DNA from 2 places in the Kitasatospora sp. NPDC048239 genome. Region 1 is predicted to be linked to the other one. Evidence: riboswitches for the same ligand, from Rfam matches in the RefSeq annotation. Region 1 holds a riboswitch; the other holds the start of a gene.
What was found. A riboswitch is a leader RNA that binds a small molecule or an ion and turns the genes downstream of it on or off. The one in region 1 is predicted to bind glycine.

Region 1 (7,236 bases):
GGGGTCGAGGGGGCGGGGGCCGAGGTGGTCGCGGTGTTGTCGTGCACCTCGACGTGCTCGCGGCGCAGCTCGTCGCGGACCACCTCCTCGGAGGTGTACCGCTCGACCACCAGGCGGACCCGCTCGATCGGCGCCAGGTACTTGCGGACCACCGGGCGCTCCTCGCGCAGGGTGACCTCCTCGACGGCCTCGGCGATCTCCTTGTCGCTGAGCGCCGCCCGCTCGGCGTCGCCGACCGGCATCCGCTCGACCCGGACCCGCTCGCGCACCACCGGGACGCGGCGCTCGACCGGCTCGCTGGTCACGTACTTGCGCAGCTTGGCGGTGCCCAGGACGTGCCACTCGGTGGTGATGTCCAGGCGCTCCTCGCGGCAGGTGATCTCCACCGGGCCGCTGGGCGCGGACGAGGCCGGGCCGCCGGTGGCGGCCGGGGTGGTGGAGGGCGCGGCACTCGGGGTGCTGTCCGGGGTGGCGGGGACGACCGGGGCGGCGGGCGCCGAGCTGCTCGGTGCCCGGGTCTCGGGTGCGGCGGTACTGACGGTCCGCACGTTGGCCTCCGTGGCGGGTTCGGACGGCTTGCCGAGGTCGGCCGCCGGGATGGTGGGGGAGCTCGGGGTCGTGGTCTCCGCCGAGTGGAAGGCGAGCGGCTTGACCGGCGCCGCGGCCGGGGGAGGGGTCACGGGCGGGGTCGTCGGCGGGGCCGGCGACGGTGCCGGGCCGGGCGCCGTGCTCGTGGCGGCCGCACCGGCCGCCGCCCCCGCCGCGGCGCCTGCGGCCGCTCCCGCGGCCGTTCCGGTCGCCGGGCCCGTGGTCGAGTCCGCCGCCGGGACGGAGCCGAAGTCCAGGTCGGCCGGCTGGGAGCCGGAGCCGTCCCCCGCGGCCGGGCTGCCGTCCAGCGGGGTGTCCAGCCCGTAGTAGCGGTACAGCTGGAGCTCCTGGGCGGGTGACAGGTGCTGGCCCACGCCGAAGTCCGGCGACTCCTTCACCAGCGACTTGTCGTACGGCACCCGCAGCTCGTCGCCGGAGAACTCGCTCGTGGTCAGCGGGACGAAGGCGTCCCGCCCGAAGATGCCGGTACGGACGGCGGCCCACTCCGGTTGGCCGGTGGCGTCGTCCAGGTACACCTCGTCGACCGTGCCGATCTTGTCTCCATTGCGGTCGACCGCCTTGTGGCCGATCAGGTCCCGGGGGTCGATATCGGTCTGCACGCTTTCCTCCAGTCGCTGCTCCTGCGGAACTCCCGCAGGTCGGCGGCTGGAGCGCCCTTCCCAGCCGCCACTTCACACCAAAAGCCATGAAGCGGACACCCGCGACCCGGGCGGGGCCGGACGGGCCACCCGCTGCGCCGTCCGAGTCATGCGCGAACTCTGCGAGTGACCTGACGCACCCGTGAACAGAGGGCTTCCCGCTGGTACCCTGGGCGCGACCGCCGAGCCCGCTCGGGAGAGTCCCCGAGAGCGGAAGCCGCTGGTCGGGGCGCCGAAGGAGCAACTCCTCCCCGGAATCTCTCAGGCATCCGTACCGTGTGGGATAGGTCACTCTGGAAAGCAGGGCAGGACCGCCGGCGAGGGAGCCGACGGCCACCACCCTCACCGACGGTGCAAGCCGGCGGGGCGCCCACAGCGCACCGCGCGGGCGAAGCTCTCAGGTCCCGATGACAGAGGGGGAGGCCTGTCGGGTCCGCCCGCCCAGGTCGATCCGCTGTTGTCCACAGCGGCTAAGCCGCCCGGCGCGCGTACCCCCGCCGGTCCGTGACCAGGAGGCCTCGACCACATGAACGCCCAGCCGAACGCGGGACGCCCCACCAGCGTCCCGACCCTCACCGAGCTTGAGCTGGCCAGTCCCTTCGAGAACCGCCACATCGGCCCCGACGCCGCCGCGCAGGAGAAGATGCTGGCCCACGTCGGCTACGGCTCCCTGGACGAGCTCGCCGCCACCGCCGTGCCGGACGCGATCCGCTCCATCACCGCCCTGGACCTGCCCGCCGGGCGCAGCGAGGCCCAGGTCCTCGCCGAGCTGCGCGAGCTGGCCGGCCGCAACCGGGTGCTCCAGCCGATGATCGGCCTGGGCTACTACGGCACCTTCACCCCGCCGGTGGTGCTGCGCAACGTCCTGGAGAACCCGGCCTGGTACACGGCCTACACGCCGTACCAGCCGGAGATCTCGCAGGGCCGGCTGGAAGCGCTGATCAACTTCCAGACCCTGGTCTCCGACCTGACCGGCCTGCCCACCTCCGGCTCCTCGCTGCTGGACGAGGGCACCGCTGCCGCCGAGGCGATGGCCCTGGCCCGCCGCGTCACCAAGGTCAAGGGCGGTGTCTTCCTGGTCGACGCCGAGACCCTGCCGCAGACCGTCGCGGTGATCCAGACCCGTGCCGAGCCGACCGGTGTCGAGGTCGTCGTCGCCGACCTCTCCGCGGGCATCCCGGCCGAGATCGCCGAGCGCGGCGTCTTCGGCCTGCTGCTCCAGTACCCGGGCGCCACCGGCGTGGTGCGCGACCTCGCCCCCGTCATCGAGCAGGCCCACGGCCTCGGCGCGATCGTCGCCGTCGCCGCCGACCTGCTGGCGCTGACCCTGCTGAAGTCCCCGGGCTCGCTCGGTGCCGACATCGCCTGCGGCACCTCGCAGCGCTTCGGCGTCCCGATGGGCTTCGGCGGCCCGCACGCCGGCTACCTGTCGGTGCGCGCCGAGTACGCCCGCTCGCTGCCCGGCCGCCTGGTCGGCGTCTCCGTCGACGTCGACGGCAACCGCGCCTACCGCCTGGCGCTGCAGACCCGTGAGCAGCACATCCGCCGCGAGAAGGCCACCAGCAACATCTGCACCGCCCAGGTGCTGCTCGCCGTGATGGCCTCCATGTACGCCGTCTACCACGGCCCGGACGGCCTGGCGGACATCGCCCGCCGCACCCACCGCTACGCCGCCGCGCTCGCCGAGGGCCTGCGGGCCGGCGGTGTCGAGCTGCTGCACGGCGAGTTCTTCGACACCGTCACCGCGGTCGTCCCCGGCCGTGCCGCCGAGATCGCCGAGGCCGCCCGGGCCAACGGCATCAACGTGTTCCAGGACGGCGCGGACCGGATCTCCGTCTCCACCGACGAGACCACCACCCGTGATCACCTGGCCGGCGTCTGGGCCGCGTTCGGCGTCCAGGGCGTCGAGGTGGCGGAGAGCGCCGACGCGCTGCCCGCCGCGCTGCTGCGCGAGGACGAGTACCTGACCCACCCGGTCTTCCACAGCCACCGCTCCGAGACCGCCATGCTGCGCTACCTGCGCCGCCTGTCGGACCGCGACTACGCGCTGGACCGCGGCATGATCCCGCTGGGCTCCTGCACCATGAAGCTCAACGCGACCACCGAGATGGAGCCGGTGACCTGGCCCGAGTTCGGCCAGCTGCACCCGTTCGCGCCGATCGAGCAGGCGCAGGGCTTCCTCACCCTGATCCGTCAGCTGGAGCAGCAGCTGGTCGAGGTGACCGGCTACGACGCCGTCTCCATCCAGCCGAACGCCGGCTCCCAGGGCGAGCTGGCCGGCCTGCTGGCGGTCCGCGCCTACCACCACGCCAACGGCGACACCCAGCGCGACGTCTGCCTGATCCCGTCCTCCGCGCACGGCACCAACGCGGCCTCCGCCGTGATGGCCGGCATGCGCGTGGTCGTGGTCAAGACCCTGGTCGACGGCGACGTGGACGTCGAGGACCTCAAGGCCAAGATCGCGCAGCACCGCGACCAGCTCGCCGTGCTGATGGTCACCTACCCGTCCACCCACGGCGTGTACGAGACCGAGATCACCGACATCTGCGCGGCGGTGCACGAGGCCGGCGGCCAGGTGTACGTGGACGGCGCCAACCTGAACGCCCTGGTCGGCCTCGCCAAGCCGGGCAAGTTCGGCGCGGACGTCTCGCACCTGAACCTGCACAAGACCTTCTGCATCCCGCACGGCGGCGGCGGCCCGGGCGTCGGCCCGGTCGCGGTGCGCGCGCACCTCGCGCCGTACCTGCCGAACCACCCGCTCCAGGCGGAGGCGGGCCCGGCCACCGGCGTCGGCCCGATCTCGGCCGCGCCGTGGGGCTCGGCGGCCATCCTGCCGATCTCCTGGGCGTACGTCCGGCTGATGGGCGGCGAGGGCCTCAAGCACGCGACCCAGGTCGCGGTGCTGAACGCCAACTACATCGCCAAGCGGCTGGCCCCGCACTTCCCGGTGCTCTACACCGGCCCCGGCGGCCTGGTCGCGCACGAGTGCATCATCGACCTGCGCCCGCTCACCAAGGAGACCGGCGTGTCGGTGGACGACATCGCCAAGCGCCTGATCGACTACGGGTTCCACGCGCCGACGATGTCCTTCCCGGTGGCCGGCACCCTGATGATCGAGCCGACCGAGTCCGAGGACCTGCACGAGATCGACCGGTTCTGCGACGCGATGATCGAGATCCGGGCCGAGATCGAGAAGGTCGGCTCGGGCGAGTGGGCGGCGGACGACAACCCGCTGCGCAACGCCCCGCACACCGCCGCCGTGATGGTCGGCGACTGGGCGCACGGCTACTCGCGGCAGGAGGCGGTCTTCCCGGCGGGCGTGAACCCGGCGGACAAGTACTGGCCGCCGGTCAGCCGGATCGACGGTGCGTACGGCGACCGCAACCTGGTCTGCTCCTGCCCGCCGCTGGACGAGTACGGCGTCTGACGGTCGGATCCGACAGCATGCGGCAGGGCCCCGGCGGAACGTTCCGCCGGGGCCCTGCCCGTTGCGTCGTGCTGTGGCGGCTGCCCCGCCGGCGGTCGTGTGACCGGGGTGTTGTCGGTTCGCCTGGCTACCGGAGCCGGACCGGTCTTGGAGCCGTTCGGCCCTGGGGTCGTCCGGCGGCCGGGTCCTAGGCGGCGAAGGCGACGGGGCGGCGCGGGGCGATCACCCGGCCGTCGGGCAGCAGTTCGCCGGTGTCCTCGAAGAGCAGGACGCCGTTGCAGAGCAGGCTCCAGCCCTGCTCCGGGTGGCAGGCCACCGGTACGGACGCCTCGCGGTCCTCGGACTCGGCCGACGGGCACTCAGGACGGTGCTGGCACATATGTACCCTCGCTTCGCTCTGCGATCCTCCCCGTGGTGCGGGTCGCCGCCGGGTGACCCGTCGCGAGCCGCCGCGGTAGCCGGATCCTGTCCGGACGCAGGCCCAGGTGTGGACCGGCGCTCATGTGGGTAGGACAGGTGGTCCTTCCACGCTGGTTCCCAGTGTCGGCATCTGGAGACGCTCGCGCAGCAATTTGGTGACATGCGCCACAAGCCGCGGGCAGAGATCACCCGTTCAGGTGGCTTGAAGTCGAAACGGCCACCGGACGGGCCATGGGGCAGCTGACCCGATGAGGCCATGCCCGATGGCCCGTCCGGGTAGGGCGGGTCGGGTGTACGCGAAGCTGCGGACGGGATGGGGTGTGCGCGGAGCCGCGGACGGGATGGGGTGTGCGCGGAGCCGCGGGTTGCGCGGCCGGGCTCAGGAGAAGCCGAGCAGCAGGGGCTTGGCGAGCGGCGCCCGGGTGAGCATCGGCAGCAGGTCGGCGGCCGGGTAGGCGCGGTGCGCGGTGACCCCCAGCGGGGCCGGCGCCAGCGGGATCAGCAGGTCCGCGCCGGGGCCGCCGTCCGGGCTGTGCAGCCACAGGGCCGTCGCGTACTGGCCGGGGAAGGTCAGCAGTCTCGGCTGCTGGCGGGCCCGGGAGGACTGGGCGAGCTGCCAGGCCTGGCGCAGCGCCCGGACGGTGGAGTCCAGGTACGGCCCCGCGGTGAAGTGGGAGAAGGTGTGGCCCTCGGTGCCCTGCACCACCTCCGCCGCGGCGGCCACCTCGGCGCCGTCCTTGATCAGGAAGCGCCAGCCCGTCCGCCGGGCGGCCGAGAGCTCGGGGCGCGGCCCCTCCAGGACGTGGACGGCGAGTGGGTGTGCGGGCAGCAGCGGACCGATCGGATGGCGCAGCGCGGCGGCGGCGGGTTGGCGCAGCGCGGTCTCCGAGTCGAGTGCGGCCAGGACCGCGCGCAGGGCGCTCGGCGGGGGCTGGGGGGTCTGCAGAGTCATGGCGGGGTCGCCTCTCCGTGCGAGATCGGCGTGCGAGTGCGGCATACCGGCGTGGCGCGGTTTGTCTTCGGTGACGGGACCTGGCCGTGTCCGGTTGTGCATGATCGCGGTGCGGGTACGGCCGCTTCCGTCGACGAGGGTTTCGGAGCGGTAGCGGGCCGGCCTGAGCGCAGTGCGAATTCTACTCGAACAGGTGCGCAGGGTGACCTGTTTATCACAGGCGGTGGCGCCGGGCAAGTCGGCAGATGAGCTGAAAGACCATCAGTTTCCTTGCATTGCAAGCCGTTCGAAGCAATCGGGTATCGATCTTCGGGGTGGGCATGATGCTTGCACGGTCGGTCGGCCGGGCGGTCAGGAGGAGGGGACCATGGGCGAGAAGGTCGTGGCGACACGGGCGGACCTGTCGGACCGACAGCTGTACCGGCGCAAGCTGCAGTCCTGTCTCGACGCATTGGAGCGGATGCTGCGCGAGGAGCGTTTCGACCGGCCGAGGGCCGTGATGGGCCTGGAGATCGAGCTCAACCTGGCCGACGAGCAGGGCCTTCCGGTGATGCGCAACGCCCAGGTGCTCAGCGCCATCGGCTCCAGTGACTTCCAGACCGAGCTGGGCCAGTTCAACATCGAGGTCAACATCACGCCGCACCGGCTCTGCGGCCATGTGCTGGAGGAGTTGCGCGAGGAGATCGACACCGGGCTGCGCTACGCCGACCGCCAGGCGGCCGAGGCCGGGGCGCGGATCGTGATGGTCGGCATCCTGCCGACTCTGGAGCACGACCACACCGGGCTCGACGCGATGTCCCACAACCAGCGGTACAGCCTGCTCAGCGACCAGATCCTGGCGGCCCGCGGCGAGGACATCACGCTGGACATCGAGGGTGTCGAGCACCTCCAGCTGGAGTCGATCACCATGGTGGCCGAGGCCGCCGCGACCTCGCTGCAGCTGCACCTCCAGGTGACCCCCGAGCGGTTCTCCTCGGTGTGGAACGCGGCCCAGGCGATCTGCGGACCGCAGCTCGCGCTCGGCGCCAACTCGCCCTTCCTGTTCGGCCGGGAGCTGTGGCGGGAGACCAGGCCGGTGCTGTTCCAGCAGGCCTGCGACACCCGTTCGGCGGAGCTCAAAGCGCAGGGCGTGCGCCCGATCACCTGGTTCGGCGAGCGCTGGGTGGACTCCGCCTACGACCTGTTCGAGG
Region 2 (7,236 bases), on a different contig from region 1:
CTGGCGGTGCAGCTCGGCATCGACCGCGGCGGCGATCTCGGGGTCGAGAGCGTGCAGGGACTGGTTCAGAACCGTCATGGTGTGGTCTTCCCAGGGGAGGAGGGAGGGCGGCCGGCGGGGCGGGGCGGCCGCCGCGCTGCGGCCGCCCCGGCGGTGGCTCAGGCCGGGTTGATGATGGCGTCGTACTCGTCGGCGCTCAGCAGCTCTTCGGTCGCCTCGACGCGCACCTTGAACAGCCAGCCACCCTCGAAGGGGTCGCTGTTGACCAGCGCGAAGTCGTCGAGAACGGCCTGGTTGGCCTCGACGACCTCACCGGTGACCGGCGAGTACAGGTCGCTGACCGACTTGGTGGACTCGAGCTCGCCACAGGTCTCACCTGCGGTCACCGTGTCGCCGACCGCGGGAAGCTGCACGTAGACGATGTCACCGAGGGCGTCGGCCGCGTGCTTGGTGATGCCGATCGTCGAGACACCGGCCTCGGCGGCGGTCAGCCACTCGTGCTCCTTGGTGTACTGCAGGTGCTGGGGGTTGCTCATGGCGTCATTCTCCAGGATGGGAAGCGGGTACGGCGAAGCGGGCCGCCGGGCGGACGGCTTCGACGATGATCTGTGGAAATGTGCGGGCCGGGAACCAGGCCTCGGCGGGCTCGCCGGGAACCGGGCCTCACCGGGCGCGCCGGTGGATCAGCGGGCGCGCTTGTAGAAGGGCAGCGCCACGACCTGGACCGGCTCGTGCTTGCCGCGCACGTCCACCGCGACGGTGGTGCCCGGGGCGGAGTGCGCCGCGTCCACGTAGGCGATCGCGATCGGCTTGCCCAGGGTGGGGGAGGGCGCGCCGGAGGTGATCCGGCCGATCGGCTCGCCGTCCGTGGAGACCACGGTGTACTCGGCGCGCGGGACGCGCTTGCCCTCGGAGACCAGGCCGACCAGCACCCGCGGCGGGTTGGCGTCGGCCTCGGCGGCGGCCTTCTCCAGCGCCTTGCGGCCGATGAACGCGCCCTCGTTGGTGGTCTTGTCGAAGCGCACCACCCGGCCCAGGCCCGCGTCGAACGGGGTCAGCTCGGTGGAGAGCTCGTGCCCGTACAGCGGCATGCCGGCCTCCAGGCGCAGCGTGTCGCGGCAGGACAGGCCGCAGGCGATCAGACCGCGGTCCGAACCGGCCTCGGTCAGCGCCGTCCAGATCCGCTCGGCGTCGCCGGGGGCGCAGAAGATCTCGAAGCCGTCCTCGCCGGTGTAGCCGGTGCGGGCCAGCAGCACCTCGCGGCCGGCCACCTGGGCCGGGAGGATCGCGTAGTACTTGAGGCCGGCCAGGTCGGCGTCGGTGGTGGCGGCCAGGATCGCGGTGGCCTCGGGGCCCTGGACGGCGACCAGCGAGTAGGTGTCGCGGTCGTCGGTGACGACGGCGTCGAAGCCCTTGGCGCGGCCGATCAGCTCGTCCAGGACCAGCTGGGCGTTGGAGGCGTTGGCGACGACCAGGAAGGCGTCCTCGCGCAGGCGGTAGACGATCAGGTCGTCCAGGATGCCGCCGTCCTCGGCGCAGATCATGGTGTAGCGGGCGCGCAGCACGCCGAGCGCGGAGACGAAGCCGACCAGCGCGTGGTCCAGCATCTCGCCGGCCTGCGGGCCGGTGATGGTGATCTCGCCCATGTGGGAGAGGTCGAACAGACCGGCCTTGGTGCGGACGGCGAGGTGCTCCTCGCGCTCGCTGCCGTAGCGCAGCGGCATGTCCCAGCCGGCGAAGTCGGTCATCGTCGCGCCGAGGGCGCGGTGCAGCGCGTCGAGCGCGGTGAGGCGGAGGGACGACATGGCCTGGAACTCCTCGGTCTGGGCACTCAGGGGTGCGCACGCCGGACCGGTCCCGCTCGGGGGCACGGCCTGCGCGCGGGCATGCGGCGGCAGGGCCTCCCCATCTGTCGTCGAACCTGAGAGCTTCACCGCACGCGGGCCCGCAGCTCTTACAGCTAACAGGACAGCATGGCGGCTTGCACCGTGGGTGGGCGCACGGCAGGGCCGTGTTCCGCTTTCCAGATGTGCCTAACCCGTGCGGTAGGGGTGCCTGAGAGATTCCGGGGAGGACTTGCTCCTTCGGCGCCGGCTGTACCGCCTCTCGGGGTACTCCGGGCTCTCCCGCGCGGGTTCGAGCGGCCGGTATGGAGTTAGGGGCCTCCGGTGGAAACACGCGGAGACGCGCACATCATGGCACGTCTGCGCCCCACGCGGGAGAGGGGGGAGGGGGGAGGGCGCTAGGCTGCACGCGTCGACGAGCCAGTAGGGCGGTACAGGGCGCATGGGGTACCCGGTGGAGCAGCAGCAGGGGTGGGGCGGCCCGGAGGCGGCGCCACCGGGCGGCGGATGGCCGGCCAACGAGCTGGAGCAGGTGCTCAGCGCCGCGCTCGGTGATCCGGGCGCGACCCCCCGGGTGTTCGAGGTGCTCGCCCGCAGCCAGGTGTGGATCCCGCTGCCGTCCGGGGCCGACCCGCAGGGGCAGGCGCTGGACCTGCCGACGATCGAGCTGGCCGGCGACCCGTACGTGCCGGTGTTCTCCTCGCAGGAGGTGTTCCTGCGGCAGGCGCCCGGGATGGCCTTCGCGGTCGCGCCGGTCTGGGAGTTCGCCCGGGGCCTGCCGCTCGGCGTGGGCATCGCGGTGAACCCCGAGGCGCCGGTCGGCATCCCCGTCCCGCCGCAGGGCGTGGCGGAACTGCGGCGCGGCCCGCGCGAGGACCGCTGGGAGGCCCCGGACGGGCCGACCGGCGGCCGGGTGGCGCTGCGGGAGCCGGTGGCGGGAGAGGACCCGGAGGCCTTCCTGGCCGCCTGCCGGGCCGAGCTGGCCGCCTTGCCCGGGGTGCTGACCGCCCGCCGCGCGCTGGCCAGCGTCGAGGGCGAGCCGACGGTGATGTTCATCGGCGTCCAGCTGGACCAGGGCGCCCCGGTCGCACCGGCCGCCGTGAACGAGGCGCTCGGCCGCGCACTGGGAACCGCGCCGCTGCCCGGGGGCGTCCACCTCGTACTGCTCGACCTCGCGGACGATCCCGTCGTCGAGTGGATGCTCAACCGGGTCCGGCCGTTCTACGCCCGGATGTGACGCGTCCCTCCTCACCCGCCACGGGGGAGGAGGGCCCCTTGTAGGCACGTCGGCGTGGCGGCGGTCGGTGGCGCCCCATAGGGTGCGTGCAGACACCCGCCGGGCCGGCGGCAGGTGAGAGAAGAAGAGGCGCAGCGAGGTGGGCGCATGAGTGCGGGAGCGGTAGCGGGCGGTGCACCGGGGCCCTGGGGCCAGTCCTCCGCCGGGCGCCCCGGCGCGGATCCGGGTGCGCTGGAGCGCGCCCTGCGCGAGGTCGGTCCGGAGCGCTACGAGGCGTACGAGGCGCTGCTGCAGGCGCTCGCCGCGGGCCAGGTCTGGATGCTGCTCTGGCACGGCACGCCCGGCAGCCAGGACGCCCAGTACGGGAACATGGAGATCAGCGGCCACGGCTACGCGCCGGCCGTCACCTCGCCCGAGCAGCTGGCCGCGTCCGGCTGGGCGCGGGCGCACGAGGTGATCTCCGGCCGGGAGATCGCCGCCTCGCTGTACCGCACCCGCTGGGGCCTGTGGCTGAATCCGCATGCGCCGGGCGGCGGGGTCGGGGTGCCGTGGGCGGACCTGCGGCGGATCGCGGCGGGCCTGGACCGGCTGCCGGCCGGGCCGCTGAGACTGAGCGAACCGCAGGTGCCGGCGCAGCAGTTCTTCGCGCTGCTGGAGCGGCAGGCGGGCGAGGTGCGCGCGGTCAAGGCGCTGCGCCGGGCCTGGGTGCAGCCCTCCGTGGGCGAACCGTATCTGGCCATCGGTCTTGAGCTGTACGAGAGTTCGCCCCCGACCGTGGAGGCCGTCCGGGCGCTGATGCAGCGGGCGATCGCGGTGGCGCCGGAGGGGCTGGCGGTCTCGACGGTGGCGATGGGGGACGAGTACGACCCGGTGGCGCTCTGGATGCGCGCCAACGCGCGGCCGTTCTACGACCGCGAGGCGCCGGTGCAGGGCCGTCCGCAGGCGCCCTACCCGCCGGTGCCGCCGCCGCCGTACGCCTCGCAGGCGGGGCCGGGCTACGGCTACGGCACCCAGCCGCCCGGTCCGGGCTGGCCGGGGCAGCAGCCGCCGCCGCAGCAGCCCTGGCCGGGATACCCGGGGCGCTAGGCCCTGTCCGGCCGATCTTGCCGCGCGCTGATCCGCCAAGATCGACCGGACGGGACCTGGGGCCCTCCGGGCCCCGGCCTTCGGAATCCCGCCCGAGGGCTGTAATCCCATCAGAGAAGCCGATCTGACGACATGTCGGATCGGCTTCCGCGCTTTCCGGACGATTTTTCAGTCGGTGCCGTCCTCCCCCTTGACATGCATGTAACAGCTGTGTGAAGAGGGATATGCCGGAGGTCAGGAGGTGCATGCCGACAGATCACAGTTGGGTTTCTCTCGGTTGTCAGGGCTGGCGCAAGCCAGTTCGGATGGCAGAGAGTTCTGCGCAACGCACCGCGCGTACTTGCAGCCCCACGAAGGTGAACGCGCAGGCGGACCGCTTGAGCCTCGTGATGCCCATCCCGCGCGGCCGCAGGACCCAGCACGCCGTACCGCCGTGAACACCCGTACTCGCACCTGCACTTCCGCTTCCGCATCTGCACCTCCGCACGTCCGCACCAGCCGTACCGCCGAACCGGCGACCGGCACCCGTGGGCCGGCCACCGTCGGCGAGGGGACCGAACTGACCATGACCGCACCCATCAAGACCGCCGGAACCGAACCGGGGGCAGCAGCCGCCGCGATCCCGGCCAAGAAGATCGAGGGCCGTTCGCTCGGCCAGATCGCCTGGATCCGCTTCAAGCGGGACAAGGCCGCCGTCGCCGGCGGCATCGTGGTGATCCTGCTGATCGTGCTCGCCGTGCTGGCCAGGCCGATCGAGTCGCTCTTCGACCTGGACCCCGACGCGCTCAACCAGGACCTGCTGGACGCCAACCTCGGCGGACTGCCGATGGGCGACTGGGGCGGGATGAGCGCGGACCACCCGCTCGGCGTGGACCCGCTGCAGGGCCGTGACCTGCTCTCCCGGATCATCGAGGGCTCCTGGGTCTCCCTGCTCGTCGCCTTCGGCGCGACGCTGCTCTCCAACACCATCGGCACCGTGCTCGGCGTGATGGCCGGCTACTACGGCGGCTGGGTGGACAACCTGATCAGCCGGGTGATGGACGTCTTCCTGGCGTTCCCGCTGCTGCTCTTCGCCATCGCGATCTCCGCCTCGCTCCAGGGCGGCGCGTTCGGCCTGCACGGCCTCCCGCTGCACATCATGGTGCTGATCTTCGTGATCGGCTTCTTCAACTGGCCCTACATGGGCCGGATCGTGCGCGGCCAGACCCTCTCGCTGCGCGAGCGCGAGTTCGTCTACGCCGCCCGCAGCCTGGGCGCCCGCGGCCCGTTCATCCTGTTCAAGGAGCTGCTGCCCAACCTGGTCGGTCCGATCCTGGTCTACTCGACCCTGCTGATCCCGACCAACATCCTCTTCGAGGCGGGCCTCAGCTTCCTCGGCGTCGGCATCCAGGCCCCGCAGGCCTCCTGGGGCGGGATGCTCAACGACGCGATCAAGTACTACCAGGTGGACCCCCAGTACATGGTGGTCCCCGGTATGGCGATCTTCCTCACCGTCCTCGCCTTCAACCTGCTCGGCGACGGGCTGCGTGACGCCCTCGATCCCAAGAGCAACTGACTCAACGTCAGGGTTTCCGATCCGCCACCACTCCTCAAGGGGTTGATCTCACCATGCGCAGGTCCCGTACCGTCGCGCTGACCGCAGTGGCCGCCGCCGCTGTCCTGGTCGTCACCGGCTGTTCCTCCGGTTCCTCCAAGAGCGGGGACAACTCGTCCTCCTCGGCCTCTGCCGGTGGCGGCGCCGACGCGGCCACCAAGGGCATCGTCAACGCCTCGGACAAGAAGGGCGGGACGGTCACCTACGAGATGAAGGGCACCCCGGACTCCCTGGACCCGGGCAACACGTACTACGCCTACATCTACAACTTCTCGCGCCTTTACGGGCGTTCGCTGACGACCTTCGCGCCGGGCCCCGGCGACGAGGGCAACAAGCTGGTCCCGGACCTCGCCGAGTCGGTGGGCCAGCCCAGCGCGGACGGCCTGACCTGGACGTACAAGCTGCGTGCGGGCCTGAAGTACGAGGACGGCAGCGCGATCACGTCCAAGGACGTGAAGTACGCGGTGGAGCGCTCCAACTTCGCGCCGGACGTGTTCTCCAACGGTCCGACGTACTTCAAGGAGCTGCTGGTCGACAACCCGACCCCCTACGAGGGGCCGTACAAGGACGCGACCGGCGACCTGAAGTCCATCGAGACGCCGGACGACCTGACCGTCGTCTTCCACCTGAAGCACGCCTTCGCGGACTTCGACTACCTGGTCTCCGCCCCGCAGACCGTGCCGGTCCCGAAGGACAAGGACAAGGGCGCCGACTACGTCAAGCACCCGCTCGCCTCGGGCTCGTACAAGTTCGAGTCCTACGAGGACGGCAAGCAGCTCACGCTGGTGCCGAACACCAACTGGGACCCGAAGTCCGACCCGATCCGCAAGCAGCTCGCGGACAAGATCCTGCTCAAGATGAACATCGAGCAGTCCACCATCGACAAGGACCTGCTGGCCGGCAACGCCCAGGTGGACCTCGTCGGCGGCGGCGTCGACCCGCAGACCCAGGCGCAGATCCTGCAGAACCCGAAGCTCAAGGCCAAGACCGACAACGCCTACGGCGGCCGCCTGGTCTACACCGCGATCGACAGCCACGTCGCGCCGTTCGACAACGTGGACTGCCGCAAGGCCGTCCAGTTCGCGATCGACAAGGTCTCGGTGCAGACCGCGGTCGGCGGCCCGATCCGCGGCCAGATCGCCAACTCGGTGCTCCCGGCGGACATCCCGGGCCACCAGGACATCAACCTGTACGAGACCAAGGACAACAAGGGCGACGAGGCCAAGGCCAAGGAGGCCCTCAAGGCCTGCGGCAAGCCCGAGGGCTTCAACACCGTCCTGAGCGCCCGCACCGAGCGCGCCACCGAGGTCGCCGCCGCGACCTCGATCCAGGCCGCGCTGAAGAAGGTCGGCATCAACGCCGAGATCCAGCAGTTCCCGCAGGGCAAGTACCTCTCCGACAACGTCGGCGTGCCGGCGAAGAACAAGGAGAAGAACATCGGCCTGATGATGATGCAGTGGGGCGCCGACTGGCCG

Region 2: another riboswitch for glycine. It lies ahead of gcvT (glycine cleavage system aminomethyltransferase GcvT); the one in region 1 lies ahead of gcvP (aminomethyl-transferring glycine dehydrogenase).

What each region holds. Positions count from the first base shown of each region.
Region 1 is NZ_JBICZP010000018.1:154,299-161,534, reverse strand. Features, by position in the region: gene ACGFZP_RS34270 (DUF2382 domain-containing protein) at 1-1,208, opposite strand, end outside; glycine riboswitch at 1,431-1,534, shown strand; gene gcvP (aminomethyl-transferring glycine dehydrogenase) at 1,774-4,674, shown strand; gene ACGFZP_RS34260 (DUF5999 family protein) at 4,862-5,053, opposite strand; gene ACGFZP_RS34255 (hypothetical protein) at 5,474-6,046, opposite strand; gene ACGFZP_RS34250 (glutamate--cysteine ligase) at 6,414-7,236, shown strand, end outside.
Region 2 is NZ_JBICZP010000002.1:681,877-689,112, forward strand. Features, by position in the region: gene glyA (serine hydroxymethyltransferase) at 1-78, opposite strand, end outside; gene gcvH (glycine cleavage system protein GcvH) at 159-536, opposite strand; gene gcvT (glycine cleavage system aminomethyltransferase GcvT) at 684-1,805, opposite strand; glycine riboswitch at 2,034-2,139, opposite strand; gene ACGFZP_RS07095 (enhanced serine sensitivity protein SseB) at 2,299-3,081, shown strand; gene ACGFZP_RS07100 (enhanced serine sensitivity protein SseB C-terminal domain-containing protein) at 3,229-4,167, shown strand; gene ACGFZP_RS07105 (ABC transporter permease) at 4,733-5,722, shown strand; gene ACGFZP_RS07110 (ABC transporter substrate-binding protein) at 5,776-7,236, shown strand, end outside.